2 regions of the Methylopila musalis genome follow, and region 1 is predicted to be linked to the other one. Evidence: riboswitches for the same ligand, from Rfam matches in the RefSeq annotation. Region 1 holds a riboswitch; the other holds the start of a gene.
What was found. A riboswitch is a leader RNA that binds a small molecule or an ion and turns the genes downstream of it on or off. The one in region 1 is predicted to bind thiamine pyrophosphate.
Positions count from the first base shown of each region.

Region 2: it holds a riboswitch for thiamine pyrophosphate, as region 1 does, so the genes downstream of both, thiO (glycine oxidase ThiO) here and thiC (phosphomethylpyrimidine synthase ThiC) in region 1, are expected to answer to the same signal.

Region 1 is NZ_JBHTMX010000001.1:130,746-134,754, reverse strand. It holds gene ACFQ4O_RS00570 (long-chain-acyl-CoA synthetase) at 1-1,394, shown strand, start outside; TPP riboswitch at 1,635-1,744, shown strand; gene thiC (phosphomethylpyrimidine synthase ThiC) at 1,825-3,675, shown strand; gene ACFQ4O_RS00560 (superoxide dismutase family protein) at 3,921-4,009, opposite strand, start outside.
Region 2 is NZ_JBHTMX010000013.1:2,036-6,044, forward strand. It holds gene ade (adenine deaminase) at 1-466, opposite strand, end outside; gene ACFQ4O_RS03530 (hypothetical protein) at 568-1,905, opposite strand; TPP riboswitch at 2,217-2,318, shown strand; gene thiO (glycine oxidase ThiO) at 2,379-3,380, shown strand; gene thiS (sulfur carrier protein ThiS) at 3,349-3,546, shown strand; gene ACFQ4O_RS03545 (thiazole synthase) at 3,548-4,009, shown strand, end outside.

The DNA.
Region 1 (4,009 bases):
AACTCGCGGCGGCCTACGCCGAGGCGGAGGCGCGGGTGACGCATCAGCCCCGGCCGCAGGCCTGTCGCCATGGCGGCGAGGCGCAGCGCGGGCCGCGCGCCGACCACGCCGCGGAGGCGCTCGACGGCGCGCCGCTGCCGCCGGAGGAGCTGCCGGCGCTCTCCATCGACGACCGGGCGCTGTTCATCTACACCAGCGGCACCACCGGCATGCCCAAGGCCGCCAACATCAACCACTACCGGCTGATGGCGATCTCCCACGGCTTCATGGGCGTGATGGGCGTGCGCGCCGACGACCGCATGTACGACTGCCTGCCCATGTACCACACGGTCGGCGGCGTCATCGCGGCCTGCGCGCCGCTGCTGGTGGGCGCCTCGGTGGTGATCCGGGAGCGGTTCCGCGCCAGCGCGTTCTGGGACGACGTGGCCGCCACCGAATGCACCATGATCGAGTACATCGGCGAACTCTGCCGCTACCTGATCCACACCCCGGTGAGCGCGGGCGAGACGCGGCACAAGGTGCGGCTCGCCTGCGGCAACGGCATGCGGCCGGACGTGTGGCCGACCTTCGTGGAGCGCTTCCGCATCCCCCGCGTGCTGGAATGGTACGCGGCGACCGAGGGCAACGTGGCGCTGTTCAACTTCGACGGCGCCGAGGGCGCGGTCGGGCGCATCCCGTTCTACATGAAGCGCAAGTTCCCCACCAAGGTGGTGCGCTTCGACATGGAGGCGGGCGAGCCGGTGCGGGGGCCGGACGGGCGCTGCATCGAATGCGCGCCGGGCGAGGTGGGCGAGATCATCGGGCGCATCCTCAACGATCCGTCCAAGCCCTCCATGCGCTTCGAGGGCTACGCCGACCCGGAGGCCACCCGCCGCAAGATCCTGGCGGACGCCTTCGAGCCCGGCGACCGCTGGTTCCGCACGGGCGACCTGATGCGCAAGGACGCGCAAGGCTACTTCTACTTCGTGGACCGCATCGGCGACACCTTCCGCTGGAAGGGCGAGAACGTGGCGACCTCCGAGGTCTCCGAGGCGATCTCGGTGTTTCCGGGCGTGCGGGACGTGAACGTCTACGGCGTGCGCATCCCCGGCTATGACGGCCGCGCCGGCATGGCGCTGATCGCGCCGGCGGAGGAGGGCGTCGACCTTCAGGCCCTGCACGACCACGTGCGCCGCAGCCTGCCCCATTACGCCCGCCCCGTGTTCCTGCGCCTCGCCCCGGAGGTGGAGGTCACCGGCACGCTGAAGCAGCGCAAGGTCGATCTGGTGGACGAGGGCGCCGACCCCGCCCGCACGACGGATCCGCTCTATTTCGCCCACCCCAACGAAAACCGCTACGCCCCCCTCGACGCCGCGCTCTACGACGCGATCGTGACGCAGCGCATTCGGCCGTAAGCGAGCCGCGGGCTGAGAGGGCGCGCGAGGTTGCGATGCGCCGTCACTTTCTTGTCCCGGCCCTGAGCCGGGACCCAGAAACGCTGGCGTTTCCGGAATGCGCGAAACCGTCGCCATGGCCTTGAGACGGCGGGCGTCTGGGTCCCGGCTCAGGGCCGGGACAAGAAAGTGGGCGCGCCTCCGTCAGCCCCTCCCGCGACCTTTCGTCTCGACAAGAGCTTCGACCGCTTCTAACCTCACCCCCATTCCGAGGGGCGTCCGGCTGCAATGCCGGGCTGAGATGGCGCGACGCCGATCCCTTAGAACCTGATCCGGGTCATGCCGGCGAAGGGACGGGAGCTTGTGGCCGCGCGGCGTGAGCGCGGCCTCCCAGACTTTTTCGTCACCATCCCGGATCTCCTGAACGATAACATCGAGGAGGAGATCCCCCATGAACGTCCATGTTCCGCCGAAGGACGCGAAGGCCGCGCCGGAAAGCGTCACCACCGGGCCGATCTTCGGCTCCCGCAAGGTCTACGCCGCGCCGGCGTCCCATCCGGAGCTGCGGGTGCCGTTCCGCGAGATCGCGCTGAGCGACCCGAACGAGCCGCCGGTGCGGGTCTACGATCCGTCCGGCCCCTACACCGAGACCGACCCGGCGATCGATCTGGCGAACGGCCTGCCGGCGGTGCGCGAGGCGTGGATCGCGGCGCGCGGCTACGCCAGCGTCGCCGGCCGCGCCGTGAAGCCCGAGGACAACGGCAACGTCTCCGCCGAGCGTCTGGTGGCGCCGTGTCCGGCGACCCGCGCGATCCGCGAGGCGGCCGCGGGCCAGCTCGTCACCCAGTACGAGTTCGCCAAGGCCGGGATCATCACCGAGGAGATGGTCTATGTGGCGTTCCGCGAGAACCTCGCCCGCGAGGCGGCGGTCGCCGGCTCCGACGAGCGCCGGGCGGACGGCGAGGATTTCGGCGCCGAGATCCCCGAATTCGTGACGCCGGAATTCGTGCGCTCGGAAGTGGCGCGCGGCCGGGCCATCATCCCGGCCAACATCAACCACGTCGAACTGGAGCCGATGGCGATCGGCCGCAACTTCCTGGTGAAGGTCAACGCCAACATCGGCAATTCGGCCGTCACCTCGGGCGCGGCGGAAGAGGTGGAGAAGCTCGTCTGGGCCATCCGCTGGGGCGGCGACACGGTGATGGACCTCTCCACCGGCCGCAACATCCACAACATCCGCTCCTGGATCATCCGCAACTCGCCGGTGCCGATCGGCACGGTGCCGATCTATCAGGCGCTTGAGAAGGTGGACGGCGATCCGCTGAAGCTCGACTGGGAGGTGTTCAAGGACACGCTGATCGAGCAGGCCGAGCAGGGCGTCGACTACTTCACCATCCACGCGGGCGTGCGCCTCGCCCATGTGCCGCTGACCGCGAACCGCGTCACCGGCATCGTCTCCCGCGGCGGCTCGATCATGGCGCGCTGGTGCCTCGCCGGGCATCGCGAGAGCTTCCTCTACGAGCGCTTCGACGAGATCTGCGACATCATGCGCAAGTATGACGTGTCGTTCTCGCTGGGCGACGGCCTGCGGCCCGGCTCCATCGCCGACGCCAACGACGCCGCCCAGTTCGCCGAGCTGGAGACGCTGGGCGAGCTGACCAAGATCGCCTGGGACAAGGGTTGCCAGGTCATGATCGAGGGCCCCGGCCATGTGCCGATGCACAAGATCAAGGCCAACATGGACAAGCAGCTCAAGGTGTGCGGCGAGGCGCCGTTCTACACGCTCGGGCCGCTCACCACCGACGTGGCGCCGGGTTACGACCACATCACGTCCGGCATCGGCGCGGCCATGATCGGCTGGTTCGGCACCGCCATGCTCTGCTACGTCACGCCGAAAGAGCATCTCGGCCTGCCGAACCGCGACGACGTGAAGACCGGCGTCATCACCTACCGCATCGCGGCCCATGCGGCGGATCTCGCCAAGGGTCATCCGGCGGCCAAGCTCCGGGACGACGCCCTGAGCCGGGCGCGGTTCGACTTCCGCTGGGAGGACCAGTTCAACCTCTCGCTCGACCCGGACACCGCCCGCGCCTACCACGACGAGACCCTGCCGAAGGACGCGCACAAGGTGGCGCATTTCTGCTCCATGTGCGGGCCGAAGTTCTGCTCCATGAAGATCACGCAGGACCTGCGCGCCGAAGTCCGCGCCCAGAACGTCTCGTTCGAAGCGGAGGCGGGCATGAAGCAGAAGTCGGAGGAGTTCCTGAAGCAGGGCGGCGCGCTCTACGTCGCCGCCGAGTGACGGGCTGAGGCGTCCGAGCGACGCCAAGCCAAACCGTCATGCCCGGCGAAGCCGGGTATTCCCGACGTTCTGCCGGGTGAAAACCTGAGCGGCGAAGTCGTGGATACCCGAGGCCAAGCTCGGGCATGACGGCGTTCCTGAACGCTCAAACAGCGTCCCGATGGTTCAACGGGACGCTCGTCGCGTCCGCTTTCGGCGGACAAAAAAAGAGAGGCGGCGCGCAAGTCCGCGCCGCCCCTCTCACGTCACTTTATGGCCGCGCAGGCGACGCGGGCGCCGGCGTTGCCGATCGGCTGGGAGATGTGGTCGTCCTTCTCGGCGTGGATGATCAGCG
Region 2 (4,009 bases), on a different contig from region 1:
GCGCGCCGGAGGTCTCCAGCGGCGAAGCGGGCACGCAGGAGGACAGGTTGACCCGGATGTCCATCACCGCCGCCTCGGCCGCGCGCAGCGCGTAGTCGATGCCATCCGCACCCAGCACGTTGGCGATCTCGTGCGGGTCCCAGATCGCGGTGGTCACGCCATGGGGCAGCACGCAGCGCTCGAATTCGGCCGGCGTCAGCAGCGACGATTCGATGTGAACGTGGGCGTCGATGAAGCCCGGAACCACGGTGAGGCCGCGCCCGTCGACGATCTCGGCGCCGTCGTACGTTCCGAAGGTGCCGACGATCGTGTCGCCCGCGATCGCCACGTCGCTCTCGAACAGCGTGGCGGTGGCGACGTCCAGCACCCGGGCGCCCTTGATCACCAGATCGGCCGGCGCGCGCCCCCGCCCCTGCGCGATGCGACGCGCCAGCGCCTCGGGCGTGATGCTGTGCCGATCCGACATGACGACTCCTGCCTCGCGGAGCCGTGATTTTGGCCGCGCCGCGCGCTGCGCTCAAGCCCAACCTGTCGGAGCGCCCCCGCCCGGTCCCCGCGCCAGGTGTTCTAGCGCGCGCCCGCCGCCCGCACAGGCTCGCCGCTGGCGACCCGCGTGGCGGCGGGGCCGGAGGCGCAGACGTTGGGAGCCGCGAAGGAGGTGGCGTCGTTCACCGCCAGCTGCCCCGGCCGCCCGTCGCCCAGCGGATCGAAGGCGAGCCGTCCGTCCCGGTCCACCGAGAAGATCGTGTCGGAAGGGTAATGCATGTAGGCGCCCTGCTGCAGCGACCGCCGCACATGGCCCGAGGTGGAGGGGTAGCCGTAAAGCGCCAGCAGATCGGCCGTGGGGTACAGGCCCTCGCGCAGCGCCTTGCGGGCGAAGCCGAGGCGCATGCGGCGGCTCGCGTCCTGCGGCAGGGCCGCCAGCGCCGGTGGCGGCGCGATCACGACCTCGGCCGGCAGACGCCCGACGTAGCGCGCGATCAGCGCCTTTTCCTCCGCGAAGGCCGGGCCGCGGAACACCGGCTCCCGGTCGCGGTTGAGGCCGACGCCGCCCTCGGTCTCGGTGACGACGAACTGGCCCGGCGTCCAGACCGACACCAGATCCGGCGTGCTGGTGTAGTCGGTGCGCCGGCCGTCCGCGCCGAGCGCCCCGATGGCGTAGACGCCCTCGTTCAGCGCCAGCATGTTCACCAGCCGGTCGGGCGCGGTGTTGCCCGCCGCCACGAACACCGGCACGCCCCGCGCGCGCAGGCTCGCCATGGCGTCGCGGACGATGCGGTACGGGTTGTCGCCGCCCGCGAGCTGCGCCAGCGCGTCCAGCGCCTTCGCCCGGAAGCGGGAGATGTCGCCGTGCGCGATGCGGTCGGAGGGGCCGAGCTGGCGGTTCACGTCGTCCAGATCGACCGGCAGCACGATGGAGCTGATCACGGCCGCCGGCCGTTCGATCCGCCCGGACTCAATGTCGGCCGCGAGCCGCGCCATGTCGCGCGCCAGCGTGGCGGCGTTGAACACCGGGTCGATCTGATAGGCCGTCACCCGCGCATGGCTGAGGCCGGCGATGGCGGCCACGAGATCGCCATGGCTGACGCGGACCGCCTCCGGGTGATCGGGATCGGTCAGGTCGTCGTCGAGATTGGCGGCGCGGTGGTAGCGGAAGGTGTCGAGCACCAGGAACGGCGCCGTGGAGGCGCAGGCGCTCTCCACCGCGGCCTCGGCTTCGGCGCTGGCGAACCGGCGGGGATCTGCGAGGGAGCCTGCGCCCCAGCGCGGCGCGCCGGAATAGGCGCCGTCGGCGGCGAAGGCGGGCGGAGACGACATGCCGCCGGCGCCGCCCTGAACCGTGAGCGCGAAGGCCACGACGGCGAGCGTCGAAACCAGCTTCCCGATGCCGGAGCCGTTCGCCATAGGTCCCGCCTCACTCCTCCTCGCGGGCCGAAGCCCCGGTGGACAGGTGCGAGCAATGAGCCCGCGCGAGAGCGGCTCGATACGAAAGCGACGTTCGAGCCGGAGCAGAACGCTTGCGGACGCCAAAACGACGACGCCCTACGCAACAATCTTTCGAGGTTCACACAATTTACTTATGCTGCATAGCACTATCTTAGTTTGCAACGCACCATTTCGTCCACCCGTCATCTTTTTCGGTTCTGTGACGCCGCGGAGACACGGCGCGGAGGCCTGCGACCCGTTGACACGCCGGCTCCAGCATCCCATCGTCCGGGCTCTCCGAGGGGCGCCCCGACCGGGCTGAGACGGCGATCGCCGGACCCTTTGAACCTGATCCGGGTCGTGCCGGCGAAGGAACGGGGCGAACGATCCATGGCTTCCGTCCCCGCGCCTCTTCCGTCCGCCGCGCCCGCTGCATGGAAAGGATCGCGCCCATGCGCGTGACAGTGCTGGGAGCCGGCGTCGCAGGCCTGACCGCGGCGGAGGAGCTGGCGCTGCTCGGCGTCTCCGTGACCGTGCTGGAGCGCGGCGACCGTCTGGGCGCCCTCGCCTGCTCGTGGTCCGCCGGCGGCATGCTGGCGCCCTGGTGCGAGCGGGAAAGCGCGGACGAGGCGGTGCTGCGGGACGGCCGGACCGCGCTCGACTGGTGGCCCGAGGCGGTGGACGGTGTCACGCAGGCCGGCACGCTGGTGGTGGCGCCGGCCCGCGACCATGCCGAGCTCGCCCGCTTCGCCCGCCGCACGGAGGCGTTCGAGACCGTGGACGCCGAGGCCATCGCGGCGCTGGAGCCGGACCTCGCCGGCCGCTTCCGCTCCGGCCTGTTCTTTCCCCGCGAGGCTCATCTCGATCCCCGCGCGGCGCTGGCCGGGCTCGCCGCCCGCCTCGTCGCGCTCGGCGGCGAGATCCGCTACGGCGTCGCGGCGACAGCGGACGAGGCCGAGGGCGACGCTGTGGTGGACGCACGGGGCTTCGCCGCCCGCGAGGCGGTTCCGGACCTGCGCGGCGTGCGCGGCGAGATGCTGGTGGTCCGCACCACCGAGATCGCCTTCGCGCGCCCGGTGCGGCTGCTGCATCCGCGCATCCCGTTCTACGTGGTGCCCCGCGGCGACGGCGTGTTCATGCTGGGCGCCACCATGCTCGAGAGCGCGGAGCGGCGCGGGCCGGTGGTGCGCTCGGTGGCGGATCTGCTCAACGCGGCCTTCGCGCTGCATCCGGCTTTCGGCGAGGCGGAGATCCTCGAGACCCGCGCGGACGTGCGGCCGGCCTTCCCCGACAATCTGCCGCGCGTTGAAAGCCGCGGCCGCGTGACTTACGTCAACGGTCTCTATCGCCATGGCTTCCTGCTGTCGCCCACCTGCGCGCGGGCGGTGGCGGAGGCCGTGCTCGGACAGACAGGGAGCGGCCATGAAGCTGATCGTGAACGGCGACGCGCTTGATCTCGCGGCCTCCGATCTCGCGCGGGCGCTCGAGATTCTGGACTATGGCGACGCCGTGGTGGCGACCGCGCTGAACGGCGCCTTCGTGCCCGCCCGCGCCCGCGCCACGACCGCGCTCAACGACGGCGATCGGATCGAGATCGTCGCGCCCCGGCAGGGAGGATGACATGCTGACCTTTTATGGCGTCGAGCTGCGCTCGCGGCTGCTGCTCGGCACCGCGCAATACCCCTCGCCGCTCGTGCTGGCGGACGCGGCGCGGGCGTCGGGAACCGACATCCTCACCGTGTCGCTGCGCCGGGAGTCCGGTCGCCTGCGGGAGGGGCAGGACTTCTGGGGCCTGATCGCCGACCTCAACGTGAAGGTGCTGCCCAACACCGCCGGCTGCCATTCGGTGCAGGAGGCCGTGACCACCGCCCAGATGGCGCGGGAGGTGTTCGGCACGTCCTGGATCAAGCTGGAGGTGATTGGCGACGCCGACACGCTGCAGCCGGACGTGTTCGGTCTGGTAGAGGCCGCCCGCATCCTGTGCGACGACGGCTTTGAGGTGTTTCCCTACACCACCGAGGATCTGGTGGTCGCCGAGCGTCTGCTGGAGGCGGGCTGCAAGGTGCTGATGCCCTGGGGCGCC